One region of the Gordonia sp. YY1 genome, then DNA from elsewhere that is predicted to be linked to it. Evidence: riboswitches for the same ligand, from Rfam matches in the RefSeq annotation. Region 1 holds a riboswitch; the other holds the start of a gene.
What was found. A riboswitch is a leader RNA that binds a small molecule or an ion and turns the genes downstream of it on or off. The one in region 1 is predicted to bind cyclic di-AMP.
Positions count from the first base shown of each region.

Region 1 (7,728 bases):
GCGCAGGCGATGCTCGACCATGCGACGCTCGTCGAGGTGAGTCGTCCGGCGGTCGACGTGGTCGGTACGGGCGGCGACCGGTCGCACACCGTGAACATCTCCACGATGACGTCGATCGTCATCGCGGCCGCCGGGGTGGCGGTCGTGAAGCACGGGAACCGGGCGGCGTCGTCGAAGAGCGGCGGTGCCGACGTGCTGGAGGCGCTCGGGGTGGACATCACCCTGTCCGCCGACGCGGTCGCGCGCTGTGTGGACGAACTCGGCATCGGGTTCTGCTTCGCGCCGGTGTTCCACCCGGCCTTCCGTTTCACCGGTCCGCCTCGCAAGGAGATCGGCATCCCGACCGTGTTCAACGTGCTCGGGCCGCTGACGAACCCGGCACGTCCCAGCGCGGGCCTCATCGGGTGCGCCTTCGCCGACCTTGCACCGGTTCTCGCCGGCGCTTTTGCCGACCGCGGTGGATCGGCACTGGTGGTGCGCGGCGACGATGGCCTCGACGAACTCACCACGACCACCACCTCGACGGTGTGGCAGGTCGTCGGCGGCAGCGTCACCCAGCTCGGCGTCGACCCGGCCGATCTCGGCATCGCGCGCGTCGAGCTGTCCGCGCTGCAGGGCGGCGATGCGGTCGCAAACGCCGCGATCGCGCGGGAATTGTTCGCGGGCACAACCGGTCCCGTACGTGACGCGGTGCTGCTGAACTCGGCCGGCGCGATCGTGGCATTCGAACAGCAGGCGCCGATGACCTCCGCCGAACTCACCGAGGCGCTCGGTGCCGCGAAGGACCGTGCGGCCGACGCCATCGACTCCGGGGCGGCGGCGTCCCTGCTCGACCGCTGGGCCTCACTCAGCACCCAGTTGGGGTCGGCCGCGCGAAACTAGTTCTCGCCGATGGAGAAGCCACCCTCGACGTCCGAGCTCGAGTAGCTGCGGAACGCGATGTGGGTGGCGCTCTTGAGCACCCCGGGCAGCCGGTTGATCTCTCCGGTCACCACTGTCGCGATCTGCTCGTGGTCGCGGACGCGGATCTTCGCGATGAGGTCGACGTCACCCGCGCAGGAGTACACCTCTTCGACGCCGGCGATGTCGGCCACGGCCTGAGCGGTCTCCGGGATCTGGTGGACGTCGGCCTGGATGAGGACGATGGCAGTGATCATGGCGCAAGCCTAGTGGCCACGAGCCGGTGGACCGGCGAGCGCTGTGCGGGCCGTGGTGTCCGGTGCGCCACCGAGTGGGCATCCGAGCGTGCCTCTCGCGCCGACTGCGACCAGCCGCGTCGGCGCTCGGCGCATCCGGCCGGCAGTGCCACCGGATCGGTCGTGGACACGATCCGGGCACCCGGCTCGGTCATCCACCGGTAGATCAGCGCGACTTCTTCCGCGGGTGCCCCGCGTAGCGGACCTGGTCCGGCGATGACCGTCTCGGCGGCGGCGACCAGCGCGTCGACCACCGGCATGGGGGAGACGCCCCGACGGGCACGTCCCGCCGCCGCGAGGCGTCCGTGGCGGACGACGGCGAAATACCAGCCGCGGTCGTCGTCGGGACGGGCGACGACGATCTCGGCGATCGCACACAGTGCGGCCAGCCGCTGACAACGCGCCAGGGCGTCGATGGTGAGGGCGAGCCGGTCTCGGTGGCGGGCGGCGGTCTCGAACATCTGCGCCTCGGAGAGATCCGCGAGGCGCGCGGTGAGGTCGTCGAGGAGGTCGTCGGCCTCCCCACGCATCAGCCGGCGGGCCGCGGTCACGCGCGGCAGATAGTCCGGGACCGTCTGGGGCGCTGCGGCGGCGGCATGACATCCGCCGGGCTGCCGGACGCCGTCGGGCGTCGGGCACCAGTGGTAGCCGGTGGCCCCGAGGCGTTTGGTGCACGTGCGGAGTCCGGCGGCTGCGGCGATCACGTCGGCAACCGTCGACGCGTTGTTGCGGTTGCCCACCGGACCGATGGATTCGTCGGTGGGGGTGCGGCTGACCTTGAGACGCGGGAAACGTTCCTCGGTCAGGGTCACCCACCATCCCTTGTGGGGCTGTGTCGAACGTCGGTTGTAGGCAGGCGCGTGCGCCGCCAGCAGTCGCAACTCGCGGACGGCCGCCTCCAGGGCGTGGGAACACTCGACGGCGTCGACACGCTCGGCGAGCAGGACCATCTCGGTGATGCGTCGCCGGGGATCGCTGCCGGAGAAATAGGAACGGACCCGGCGTCGTAGATCCACCGCGGTGCCGACATAGAGGACCTCGTTCGAGGGCCCGCGGAACAGGTAGACGCCGGGTCGGGCCGGTACCCGGTCGGCGAGGTGACGTTTGCCGCGCAGACGGGGATCCGTGCGCGGCAGGTAAGAGGTGAGTTCCCCGACCGTCGCGATGCCCTGGTTCCCGACGCGCTCGAGCAGACGGTGGAAGACCTCGACGGTGGCGCGGGCGTCGTCCAGCGCCCGGTGGGTGGGACGGACCGAGACGTCGAACAGATCGGCGAGGGCGCTCAGCTTGACCGTCGGGGCCTCCTCGCGCGACAGGATGCGCCGGGCCATGGTCACCGTGCACAGACTCAGGCTGAACGGCCAGTCGAGGTGGAGCCGGAGTGCGTTCTGCCGGAGGAACCCCATGTCGAAACGAGCGTTGTGCGCGACCAGGATCGCCCCGCGGGCGAACTCGAGGAACGCCGGTAGTACCGACTCGATACGGGGTGCGTCGGTGACCATCGCGGTCGTGATCCCGGTGAGGGTGACGATCTGGGGCGGGATGGGGCGACCGGGATCGACCAGGGTGGCGAACTCGCCGATCACCTCGCCTCCCCGGATCTTCACGGCGCCGATCTCGGTGATGCGGTCGCCCGCGGGATCGGACCCGGTGGTCTCGAGGTCGACGACGACGAGGGTGGTGTCGAAGAGTGCCCGGTCGCTGAACTCGTTCGATGTCGCGTCGCCACCGGTGGCCTGATCGGCGGCTTCGAGGTCGGCGAAGGTCAGTTGGCCCGAGGTCGTCTGTCCCGCGGCTGCACCGCCACCATCCATGCGCGTCACGGGCCGAACATTAGTTCGACGCACCGACAGGCCGGATGTGACACCCCGATCGATCGTTCTGTTCTCGGCGGACATCGGCGAGAGGGGCGTTCGTCGATGTCGCCTGTTACCTCTGTGACGCATGTGTCGAACACTGTGCGAACGAGTTTGTCGGTGGTGCCCCCTAGTCTCCACCTCGAAGTGAGAGATCGTCGCCGGCGGCGGCGAACCACACCCCCACGAACCGCCCGATTCGGAGGTCAAACGCCTCCGGCGCCAAGATGAGATGGAGATCACACCATGCACGTTGACTGCGCGACCTGCCCGGCCCGCCCCGTCGCCTGTGACGGGTGCATGATGACAGTGCTTTTCGGCGGCCCGAACTGGGACGATGGGCCCGCTGAAGGTGGAGTTACGGTAACGGCGCAGGCCCTCGACGACGATGCTGAACTGGACCTCGCGATCGATGTGTTCCAGTCTGCTGCAATGGTCACCAGCAATGCTGCACGATCTGCAAGAAACTCGAAAACTGCACGTCATAGGGCATTTCAGGTCGTCGCCGGGACTGATCTCCGCGCGGGCTGAAAGTCGGGTGCGATCTGCGTGTCCGTTGCGTAGTGGACACAGGGCCGTCGATTTCGTAACCTTTCTGAGACCTTTGCGGAGCGTCCCGCTTCAACAGAAGTGGTCCGCACAAGTCACCGCTCAATCGCCCTTGCGGGCGAACCGGGGAACCACACACTTCGGGCAGCGCGGCCAGTCGATGTCAGTCCTGACACGACCTGGTGAGACTGTCCCGAATCGGGGTGAATCGCGTCAACGCGCAAGCGTGTCCTCTCGGGATACGGCTGTGCCGAAAACGCGTAGGGCCACTCTTCCGGCCCGAACCCGACAGCTAACTCGGTCGGCGGTACAGGGAGAAACTGAAGGAGAACTCGCTTCGTGGCCAAACATCGTTTGGAACAGCCCAATCGTGGGAGCAAGGTAGCCAAGAAGGCGGTGATCGCTGGATCGATCACGCTCGGTTCGCTCGCTGCTGCGGCCGGCCCTGCTCTTGCGGCCCCGGTCCACACCCCGCTCGGAACCTTCGAGATCCCGGCTCTGCCCGGCGAGCAGAAGGCTCCCGAGGCTGCGCCCGCGCCCAAGCCCGTCGCGAAGTCGCCGGCCGCAACGGTCGAGATCCCGAACGTCGGCCAGTTCACCATCCCGGGCATCGGCCAGAACCAGATCCCGGACCAGTTCCGTCCGCACGGTGGCGCCCCGCTCGGGCAGCCCCAGCTGACCGCAGGCGAGAAGGCCGTCAAGGCCGCGGAGAGCAAGATCGGCTCGCCCTACTCCTACGGCTCGGCCGGCCCGAACGCCTTCGACTGCTCGGGTCTCGTCTACTGGTCCTACAAGCAGGCCGGCAAGACCATCCCGCGTGACAGCTACGGCCAGCTCGGTGGCGGTCGCCCGGTCTCGTACAGCGAGGCCAAGCCCGGCGACGTGATGATCTTCAACGGTGGCGGCCATGCCGGCATCTACGCCGGAAACGGACAGTTCGTCCATTCCTCGACCTACGGCACCCCCGTCAAGCGTGACGCGGTCAAGGAGTGGCAGCTCACCGGCATCCGCCGCTACTGACATCAACTGAACAAGAGCATCAGGGAAAGGGCGGGTCGCGGTTTGGTGCGATCCGCCCGATCCGGTCCTTGGGGTCATCGGGGGAACTTACGGTGGTCCGCGGACGATAACGAAGCGGTAAGGAAGTGACTGGCACCGTGCTTTCCGGGGAGGGGCGAGTGAACGCGACTCGTATCCGTGCACGATCGGGCCCGATGGTGCTCGTCATGTGTCTGCTGGCGGCCATTGTGACCGTCGTCCCACTGACGACCGGCGGAACCGGGCAGGCGCGGGCCGTGCCCGCACGATCTGCCGATCAGCTTCTCGATCGGTACAAGCAGCTCGGCACCGAGGCCGAGAAGACCACCGAGGCGATGCACAACGCCAAGATCGAGTACGACAAGCAGCGCTCGATCGTCGTGCAGGCCAAGAAGGCCGCCGCCGACGCCCAGCGCAAGCTCGACATCAGCCGTGAGCAGCTCGCCGCTTACCAAGCGAGGGTCGACGCCATCGTGCGCGCCAGCTACCAGGGAGCCCGCGTCAGCGGACTCTATGCGGTGATGGTCAGCGACTCGCCGCAGGCCCTGCTCGACCAGATGTCGGGACTCGACATGATCTCGCGGCAGGCCGCATCGGACCTGACCGCCATCAAGAAGGTCCGCGCCCAGACCGCGGCCGCCAAGAAGGACGCCGACCAGACCGCGATCGCCGCGTCGGAGGCGGTCTCGCGCGCCGAACGCGTCCGCGGAGACCTCCAGACCAAGCAGGCCGACCTGCAGATGCAGGCGATCCAGATCCGCGCGATCTACCAGTCGATGACCGGCAAGCAGCTCGCCGCCCTGCGCGGCCCGAGCTTCGACTTCGACCCGCGGATCGTCCCGAGGGGCACCGCCGCCGCACTCGTCGCCGTCCAGGCGGCGTTGACGCGAATCGGTGATCCCTATGTGTGGGGTGCCACCGGTCCGAGTTCCTTCGACTGCTCTGGTCTGATGGTGTGGGCCTACAAGCAGGCCGGCAAGACCCTCCCGCGGTCGAGTGAGGCGCAGATGGCCGGCGGACAGCCGGTGTCCCGCGAGGACCTCAAGCCCGGCGACCTGGTCATCTACTACCCGGACGCCCACCACGTGGGGATGTACGTCGGCGACGGTTACGTCATCCACGCCTCGACCTTCGGTGTCCCGGTCAAGGTCGTCCCGCTCGACGAGGCCGGCCCCTTCAACTCCGGCCGTCGGTTCTAGACTCCTCTGGTGGTCTCACTCCGCGGGCGTTGGCGCCCGACGCTCGCCTCCGCGGTGGTGCTGCTGATCGGTGTGACCACCGGATGTGGGGGTCCGGGTCCGTCCTCGAACGTCGCATCGGTCTCCACCGGGTCCACCACGACGTCGACGACCCCGGCGAATGTGTATGAGCAGCAGCGTGCCGAGGGTGTGACGCGCCTGCTCGACGACCTCACCACGTCCGTGTCCGCGGGGGACCTGCGGGCGATCGGCCGCCTCGTGGACGACACGGCGACCCCGGCCTTCACGAATCGATGGGTGACCGCCGCGGAGAACTTCCGTCCCCGGCCGTTCTCCGGCGGCGAGTCCGACGGCCGATTGCAGTTCGCTCGTTTCCGCTATCAGCTCGCACCCACCGAGGAAGCCGAGACACTGGTGCCCGCCGATGTCCAGGGGCTTCTCGACGTGAAGGGCAGTTCCGACTCCTGGGTCGCGCCGGTGGAGCTGCGATATGCCCTCGGAGGCGAGCGTGCGCCCGGGGTCGACGAACCCGAGGTGGTGGTGACCAACCAGTTCGTGGTCGCCAGGTACGGCGACGAGTGGAAGCTCGTCGGCGACGCCGAGGCGCTCGGCGGCGAACCGTCCCCGACCCAGATGTGGGAGCTCCCCGGACTCTCGGTCTCCGATGTGGAGACCGCGGGCGGGACGTCGGTGATCGCCTGGTACCTGCGCACCAACCCGGCGCTGGCGAACCTGCGCCGGCTGCTGCCCGATGCCGTCGACGCGGTGACCGCCTTCTGGGGCGACTCCTGGGATCGACGCGCAGTGCTCGTCGCGACCTCGACACCGAAGGAGTTCGACGAGCTCGTCGCGCCGGGACGCGGGGTGACCGGCACCGCGGCCGCCGCGACCGTGTACAGCCGAGTGGACTTCCCCCGGCGCACCGCCACCGGCCAGCGCATCGTCTTCACCCCAGCCGCCGACGACCTGGCCGCGCCGACGCTCGCCGTCGTGCTGCGCCACGAACTCACCCACGTCGCGGCCCGGGCCCAGACCGCCCTCGACGCCCCTCTCTGGATCACCGAGGGCGTGGCCGAGTACGTCGGCCGCAAGGGCACCTACACCCGACTCCCCGACGCCGCTCCCGACCTGACCCAGGCGGTCCGTGCGGGCAACACCCCCACTGCGTTGCCCGACGACGCTGCCTTCGCCGTGGACGGGCAGAACTCCCAGATCGCCTATCAGAGTGCGTGGTCGATGGCTGCCTATGTCGCCGACCGGTACGACGAGGCGCGTCTGAAGAGGCTCTACCTCGGGGTCGCGGCAACCTCCGACCCGGCTCGCCAGGACGCCGCCATCCGGGCCGCGCTCGGCGTCGGTCGTGATGAACTGGTGGCCGGGTGGGGTCGATGGCTCGAGGGACAGGTCCGCTGATGTCACGAACCCTGTTGATCACGAACGACTTTCCGCCGCGGCCGGGCGGGATCCAGTCCTATCTGCAGAATCTGGTAGATCTGCTACCGCCGGAGGACATCGTCGTCTACGCGCCGCGCTGGCGCGGCCGGTCGCACATCGACTTCGACGCGGCAGCGCCGTACCGGGTGTACCGCCATCGCACGACGCTGATGCTGCCGACGCCGTTCGTCGCCCGACGTGCTGCGGAGATCGTTCGGCGCGAAGAGATCTCGACGGTCTGGTTCGGGGCGGCCGCACCGCTGGCCGTCCTGGCGCCCGCGATGAGGCGTGCCGGTGCCCAGCGCGTGCTCGCCAGTACGCACGGCCACGAGGTCGGCTGGTCGATGCTCCCGGTGGCACGTCAGGTGCTCGGACACATCGGTCGCCACACCGACGTGATCACCTTCGTCAGCCGGTACACACGCGGCCGATTCGCCTCCGCCTTCGGTCCGCACG
Region 1 covers NZ_WXYI01000002.1:77,994-85,721, forward strand. The annotation lists gene trpD (anthranilate phosphoribosyltransferase) at 1-882, shown strand, start outside; gene BPODLACK_RS03565 (Lrp/AsnC family transcriptional regulator) at 879-1,157, opposite strand; gene BPODLACK_RS03570 (DEDD exonuclease domain-containing protein) at 1,154-3,010, opposite strand; gene BPODLACK_RS03575 (hypothetical protein) at 3,353-3,583, shown strand; cyclic di-AMP (ydaO/yuaA leader) riboswitch at 3,691-3,923, shown strand; gene BPODLACK_RS03580 (C40 family peptidase) at 3,941-4,621, shown strand; gene BPODLACK_RS03585 (C40 family peptidase) at 4,759-5,838, shown strand; gene BPODLACK_RS03590 (hypothetical protein) at 5,848-7,251, shown strand; gene BPODLACK_RS03595 (glycosyltransferase family 4 protein) at 7,251-7,728, shown strand, end outside.

Region 2 (7,728 bases), on a different contig from region 1:
CGAGGGCGCCGTCCATCGCCCGCCTGGTGACGAGGATGTTGCCCGGCTTGATGTCGCGGTGCACGACACCGTGCGCGTGGGCGTAATCGAGGGCGTCGGCGACGCGGTCGACGACCGTGAGGATCTCGTCGGGCCGGAACGAACTACGACGCAGGTCCTGTCCGTCGAGGTAGGTCATCGTGAACCACGGGTCGTCGTCGGTGACGCCGTAGTGATAGATGGTGACGATGTTGGGGTGGTCGAGGGCAGCAGCGGTCTGGGCCTCCCGGCTGAACCGACGGACGAACTCCTCGTCGACGGTCTCGGCGATCGAGATGACCTTGAGCGCCTCACGCCGCCGCAGTTGGGGGTTCTCCACCAGGTAGACGGTCCCCATGCCGCCCGTGCCCAGGCGGCTGATCACCCGGTAGCCGGCGACCTGTTCAGGGTGGTGGGCCATCAGCGCCTCCTGGTGGCGTGACCGGTGATGCGACGACGATAGCCCCGCTCCGGCCGCCATGCCCCGGACACGGCACTTCTTCATTCGAATGGCGTGGCACAATGCTCCCGTGGCAAACAACAGTGGTGAGAAGGCCGGCAAGAAGCGCTACGTCGACAACGGCTGGCCCCAGGATGACAACGGTGACGCCGCCGACCATGCGGTCTCCGAACTCGCGACGCACATCTCGGGTGCACTGTCCCCGTTCGGTGAAGTCGAGTTCCCGCTCCCGGTCGACGATCTGCCCTTCGTGCAGTCGAAGACGGTCGTCAACCGCTGATACCGATGCCGACCACCGGAGATGACGGCGGCGGGTCGGTCTTTTCGGGTGAGGGTGCCGACGCCGGTCGCCTGACGCACATCGACGACGCCGGGACGGCGCGCATGGTCGACGTGGGACACAAGGCCCCGACGAAGCGTCGTGCGATCGCCGGCGGCACCTTTCACACCACGGCCGAGGTGATCGGTCTGCTCAGTGAGTCGAAGCTGCCCAAGGGCGATGTTCTCGCGACCGCGCGCATCGCCGGGATCATGGCGGCCAAACGCACCGACGAGCTGATCCCGCTCTGCCATCAGCTGGCGTTGTCGTCGGTGGAGGTCGACTTCACCATCGGCACCGACTCCATCGACGTGACCGCGACCGTCGCCACGTCCGGCCAGACGGGCGTCGAGATGGAGGCACTGACCGCGGTGGCCGTCACCGGGTTGACGCTGCACGACATGGTCAAGGCCGTGGACAAGCGGGCGCGCATGGACGGGATCCGCCTGCTCGAGAAGACCGGCGGCAAATCCGGCGACTGGTACCGGGACGACCCGGCCGATGGCTGAGAACACGCCGCCCGACCCCGCACGACGACGCGTCGCGCAGATCGTCGTCGCGTCGACGCGCGCGAGTACCGGGATCTACCCGGACCGCACCGGTCCGATCATCGAGGGCTGGCTCGTCGAGCAGGGTTTCCGCGTCGCCGAACGCGATGTGGTGGCCGACGGGCCGCCCGTGGGCGCCGCGATCCGTGCCGCCGTGTACGCCGGCGTCGACCTCGTGATCACCACCGGCGGAACAGGTCTCTCACCCACCGACCGCACCCCCGAGGAGACGCGACCGCTGCTCGACGTCGAGATCCCCGGCCTGGCCGACGCCATCCGTGCGGCCGGACTGCCCACGGTCCCGACCGCCGTGCTCTCACGCGGCCTCGCCGGCGTCGCCGGGACGACACTGGTGGTGAACCTGCCCGGCTCGACCGGGGGCGTACGGGACGGCCTGACCGTCCTCACGGACGTCGTGCACCACGCACTCGATCAGATCCGCGGCGGGGATCACTGATCGTCCCGCGACAGGACAGGATTCGCGAATGACCGTAGTCGTACACACCGCGGTGTCGGAGGAGCCGATCGGGCTCGCCGACCACGAGGCGATGGTCGCCGACGCCGCCGACGGGAAGGCCGGCGCGATCGTCGGCTTCGTGGGCGCGGTCCGCGACCACGACGGCGGCCGGAACGTCGCCGCTCTCGACTATTCCGCCCATCCGACGGCGTCCAGGGTGCTGACCGAGGTCGTCGAGGAGGTCTCGTCGGTCGACGGTGTGCGCGCGGTCGCGGTCTCGCACCGCGTCGGAGAACTCGAGATCGGGGATGTCGCCTTCGTGGTGACCGTGGCCGCCGACCATCGCCGCGCCGCATTCGAGACGTGCGCGCGGCTCGTCGACGAGGTGAAGGCGCGTCTGCCGGTCTGGAAGCACCAGTACTACGACGACGGCACCGAGGAGTGGATCAACTCGGCCTAGCCCTTCGAGGCTCGTCGCTATCGCTCCTCGCACCTCAGGGAGCAGGAGATGGCTCGTCGCTATCGCTCTTCGCACCTCAGGGAGCGTGAAGAATTGGAAAAGGGCCCCGCACGGATCGCTCATCGTGCGGGGCCCTTTGTCTGTGGCCCTCTGCGTTGCTCCGAATCGGTGTCCGGGCTACCTGCAGATCAGGGGTTGGGCAGCAGGTGCTTGTTGTCGTTGAAGAGCTTGATCTGTTCGGGACTCAGCGAGACACCGCTGCTCTTGGCGGCGTTCCAGAGGTTCTTGACCTCGGGGCTCACGCCGGAGTCGGTGAGGACCGAGGTGACCTGGTTGGCGACGTCGTCGGTGGTCTTGGCCTCAGGGGCCTTGACGAGGCTGAAGCTGCCGTTGCCGTCCTGGAGCTGCTTGACGATCGGGGCCGGGACATCGCTCGGCGCGGTGCGCGGGGTGTGACCCGAGAGGCCGACGCCGCAGGTGGGCCATGCGCCCTTGCCCTGCGAAGCGAGCACGCGCTCGGCGACGACGATCTGCTCCTCGCGGGTGGCCTGCTCGGCGGTCGGGGCGAACTCGCCGCCGCCGTGGCCGCTCCAGGTGCTCGGCGAGAACTGCAGGCCGCCGTGGTAGCCGTTGCCGGTGTTGATGGCCCAGTTACCGCCGGACTCACACTGGGCGACCTTGTTCCATTCGGCGTCGGTCGCGGCGTTCGCGGTACCGGTGCCCATGAGGGCGGCTCCGCCACCGAGGGCGGCGCCGGTGAGGGCGACCTTGGTGATGGTCTTGGTGGTCGAGCTGGTCGTCTGCTTGCGGTGACGTCCGGTCATAGATCGATTCCTCTCTCCACGCGCCTACGAAGTCAGCTGTCGGGTTCGAGCGAGAGGTTGCTCGGCCCCAGTGCGTCCCCGTGAATGTTAATCACGGTTCTGCGCCTGGGACTTAACCCCGAGGACACCTGGTGTGGTGCCCGGTCTCAGGGGATGAGGTTGGGTCCCCCGTCCTCGCTCCTAGATTCGTTCGGTCGTTCCCACCGGCGGAGCGAGGCTCGGCGCGGCCGGCAGGACGTATGTTCTGTTTCCTTACCGTGACCTTCGAGAAGGTCGCTTCGTACAGTACGTCGTTCGATGGAGTGATTCACCTGCTAGTTCGCAACTGATTTTCGCGCCAGATCCTGGTCTCCCGACCCACTTTCGGCGTCATCCCAGTTCATCGGGCCGGATGCGCTCCCGTGGCCTGCTCGTTACCACTCCGTTATGTGACAAAGGTCACATGCCCGAAGTGGTATCAACCACCGGCAAACGGCGGGAGGACGTCCAGTGTCGAGCAGATGCCGAGCGGCTGTGAACGGTCAGTGAGCGCGATCTCGTCGCGGAGGTAGGAGCAACGCTCGAGAACCGTCGCCAATCCGGGGTTGCCGGCGGACAGTGTCGACTCGAGGTCTCCGAGGGTGGTCGCCGGGTCGATGTCGACGACCCGCGACTCGGTGCCGGCGGCGGCGCGCGCGGCGGCGAAGAAGCGGACGGTGAGGTTCATCGGAACCCGAGCCTATCCACCGATGGCGGACATGGGCCGCGACGGCTGCTGGAAGCCGGCGGCGTTCACCTCGTGCCCGGGCGCCTTCTGCCACATGTCGGTGCGCCACAGCGCCGCCACGGCCGCGTCGACCTCGTCGTCGGGCAGGGTTCGCAGGGTGGTGCGCAGATCTGTTTCCGAGGACGCGAACAGGCAGTTGCGCAGCGAGCCGTCGGCGGTCAGCCGGGTGCGGTCGCAGTCGCCGCAGAACGGGCGGGTGACCGACGCGATCACCCCGACCTTTGCCGGGCCCCGGGACGTCCGATGGCCGTCGACGAGCCACGTGGCCGCCGGCGCGCTGCCGCGCGGTGCCGGATCGGGCAGCAGGGTGAACCGTGTGCGCAGGGTCGCCAGGATCTCGTCGGCGGTCACCATCCGGGATCGCTGCCAGGCGTGATCGGCGTCGAGTGGCATCTGTTCGATGATGCGCAGCTCGTAGCCGTGCTCCAGGCAGTAGGCGAGGAGATCCGGTACGGCGTCGAGGTCGGCGCGGTCGGGGATCACGGCGTTGACCTTGACGGGGTCGAGTCCCGCGCGTCTGGCGGCCGCCAGACCCGTCAGCACGTCGTCGAGCCGGTCGCGTCGGGTGATCTCGGCGAATCGTTCCCGGTCGACGGTGTCGAGGGAGATGTTGATGCGGTTGAGGCCGGCCGCCACGAGCCCGTCGATCCGCCGGGAGAGTCCGAGACCGTTGGTGGTCATCGCGATCTCCGGGCGTTGCGGCAGTGCGGAGACGGCACCGATGATCTGCTCGAGGTCGCCCCGCAGCAGCGGCTCGCCGCCGGTGAACCGGATGCGTTCGATCCCCAGGTCGCGGACCGCGACGGTCAGCACCCGGATCAGCTCGTCAGCGCTCAGCACCGCCTCGGTCGGCATCCAGTCGAGGCCCTCGGCGGGCATGCAATAGGTACAGCGCAGGTTGCACCGGTCGGTCACCGAGACGCGAAGGTCCTTCGCCACCCGCCCGAACGTGTCACGCAGGGGGCCCTGCGTGGGAGCGTCGGCGGATGCCCCGGCCGAGTGCGGCCGTGGCATCGGAATCCCGAGGCCGACCGTGCTCATGCTGACCTGCGGATCACGTGGCGTTCGGACCCTTGCGGGCTTCGAGAGCGCGGAAGGTGCTGGCGTGGAACACGAGTGGCTCGACACCGGGATCGGCACGCAGGGTGTTGATCTCCAGCAGCACCACGGTGTGGTCGCCCGCCTGGATCTCGTTGTGGATGCTGCACGACAGGTGGGCGGCCGCATCGGGGACGAACACCGCCCCGGCGTCGGTGCTCAGCGGCGTGATGCCGTCGAACCGGCGCTCCGCCGGACCGGCGAGCTGCTTGCAGACGTCGGTCTGGTCGCCGGCGAAGACACTGACCCCGATGGCCGGCGCGGTACGGATCTGCGGCCACGTCGTCGACGTGTTCTGGACGCACACCGACACCAGCGGCGGGTCGAGGGAGACGGTCGTGAAGGAACTCGCCGCCATTCCGATCAGCGTGGTCGAATCTCCCTCACCCCGTAGGCAACACACCGCCACGACGCCGCTCGGGAAGCAGCTGAACGCCTCCCGGAGGGCCTTGGCGTCGGAGACGGGGGCAAGGTCTGGAGTGGTGTCGATGGTCGCTGTCACGGTCCTCACCTGGCTCGGCGTCCGGCACGGAGTGCGTACACCAGGCCGAGGAGAAAACCCAGAGGTGCGCACATGGTCAGCAGGTAGACGAAGGTCGGGGCGGTGTCGCCGTCGGTGAGGAGCGGGGTCACGAACAGCGCCACGAGAGCGATGAGTCCGATCGCGAAGATCACCATGGCCACCTGCAGCAACCGTGGGGACGTCGTCTTCTGCATGCCATCCACGGTAGTGCACTCGTCGGCAGACGACGCCGAGTGATGGGTGGAACGGGGTGCGCGGAGGTAATGGTGTGACCGGCGGTGGGGTGTTGGCTACCATGGGGCAGCAGGCGCCTTGCATCCGTCTGGGCCCTTACGGACTTCCCGGGGGCTGTAGAGATGGGTCACGGCGTCTTTTGTTGTGACAGGCAGATCTTTGACGAGATCACGACGTACAGATGAGGGTGAGCACAGTGCCGACCGGCAAGGTGAAGTGGTACGACGCGGACAAGGGCTTCGGCTTCCTCGCGCAGGAGGACGGCGAGGACGTCTATGTCCGTGCGTCTGCCCTGCCCGACGGGGTGGAGGCCCTCAAACCCGGGCAGCGCGTGGAGTTCGGCATGGCCGCCGGTCGCCGCGGGCCGCAGGCGCTGAGCGTCAAGGTCCTCGAACCCGCGCCGAGCGTGTCCAAGAACGTGCGCGAGGCCGCTCGTAAGGACGTCAAGCGGCACACCCCCGACGAACTTCACGGCATGGTCGCAGATCTGATCACCCTGCTCGAGGGCAAGGTGCAGCCGGACCTGCGCAAGGGGCGCTACCCCGATCGCAAGACCGCGCAGCGGATCTCCGAGGTCGTGCGCGCGGTGGCCCGCGAACTCGAGCACTGAGTTCGACGAGCCGCCCGTTCCTCAGCCGAGGTACTTCTGGAACTCCTGCGGTGCGGTCTCTGCTGCCAGCACGCCGCGCGGGATGATCTCGTCGTTCCGCGTCAGCCTGGCCGACGCCGGGTAGACGGTGATCCCCAGCAGGACGTATTCCGGTGCTGTCTTCAACGTGACCGTGTAGGTCTCGCCCGACGCCTGGGGTTGCTCGTCCTCGACGAGTCCCCTCGGCGTCCAGTAGACGGCGGCCAGGTTCCACGGACCCTGCGAGATGTCACCGGAGACCGACAGCATCACCGTGTCGCCGACCGCCACCGGAACCCGGGGCGCCTCGCGCTGCGACGTGCCGAGCGGCGGGTCGCATTCGTCGAGCATCAGGTCGCACCAGCGCACCGGTTCGACGGTGTAGAGGTTCTTCCCGACGGCGATGTGCAGGTAGGGCTTGTCGTCGTGCGTGGAGTTGCGAGTCAACAGGAACACCGAGGTGCCGACCACCGCGACGAACGCGACCACCACGATCGCGATGATCGCGAGTGCCTTCTTCTCTCCACTGCTGATCACTGTCTGCGATGTCCTGTCTGGTCGGGGGCCTGGCGGTCACCGTGGGGCCGGTCACCGGAGTTCGGGAAGGGTGCCGTCGACGGCATCCGCGTGGTGGACGGCCGCTGGGTGTGCGGCCGGGTCGGCGCCGATCCCGGGCTGGTCCGGCGGGACTGCGCGGCGTCGTCCGCGCCGGCCGCCCGGAACGCGACGGTCGGTGCGGCATGGTCGGGGCGTCGACCACCCAGACCGGGCACCAGCGACGAACCGCGGGTCGTCAGCACCGTCTGGAGCAGCCCGAGGCCCAGTAGCACCGAGACGACGGTGAACCCGATCCACAGGGTCGGGGGCAGCAGCACACCCAGCGACGCGCCGAACACCCACGACAGCTGCAGAACCGTCTCCGAGCGGCCGAACGCCGATGCGCGCGACTCGTCGGGCAGGTCGTCCTGGATCGATGAGTCGAGGCACACCTTGCCGATTGCACTGGTGCCCGAGGCGACGAGCGCGGCGACAGCGGCCGCGGCGATGTTGCCGAAGACGGCCGCGAGGACCGCGACGACGAAGCAGGCGGCGGTCGACCACACGATGATGTTCGGCGGATTCTTCAGTTCCAGCCTGGTGCCGACGCCGTTGCCGATCATGTTGCCCACGCCCGCCGCGGCACCGACCGCGCCGAGCAGCAGCAACTGCGTCCAGTCCGACGCATCGCCCTGCTGGGACTTGGCGTAGAACGCCACGAACAGCGTCAGGAAGCCGGTGAGGATCCGGATGGTGCCGTTGCCCCAGAGGCCGGCCACGACGGTGCGGCCCAGCGGCTGACGCATCTTGGCGGCCAGCATCTTCGCACCCTCGCGAGCGCTGGTCGGCTCGTGTT
Region 2 covers NZ_WXYI01000015.1:28,638-36,365, forward strand. The annotation lists gene BPODLACK_RS17645 (RCC1 domain-containing protein) at 1-439, opposite strand, end outside; gene BPODLACK_RS17650 (hypothetical protein) at 528-758, shown strand; gene moaC (cyclic pyranopterin monophosphate synthase MoaC) at 764-1,306, shown strand; gene BPODLACK_RS17660 (MogA/MoaB family molybdenum cofactor biosynthesis protein) at 1,299-1,802, shown strand; gene BPODLACK_RS17665 (molybdenum cofactor biosynthesis protein MoaE) at 1,831-2,262, shown strand; gene BPODLACK_RS17670 (transglycosylase family protein) at 2,451-3,086, opposite strand; cyclic di-AMP (ydaO/yuaA leader) riboswitch at 3,092-3,292, opposite strand; gene BPODLACK_RS17675 (MoaD/ThiS family protein) at 3,544-3,792, opposite strand; gene moaA (GTP 3',8-cyclase MoaA) at 3,805-4,893, opposite strand; gene BPODLACK_RS17685 (flavin reductase family protein) at 4,907-5,452, opposite strand; gene BPODLACK_RS17690 (hypothetical protein) at 5,458-5,667, opposite strand; gene BPODLACK_RS17695 (cold-shock protein) at 5,904-6,317, shown strand; gene BPODLACK_RS17700 (DUF2771 family protein) at 6,339-6,872, opposite strand; gene BPODLACK_RS17705 (MFS transporter) at 6,869-7,728, opposite strand, start outside.
Region 2: it holds a riboswitch for cyclic di-AMP, as region 1 does, so the genes downstream of both, BPODLACK_RS17670 (transglycosylase family protein) here and BPODLACK_RS03580 (C40 family peptidase) in region 1, are expected to answer to the same signal.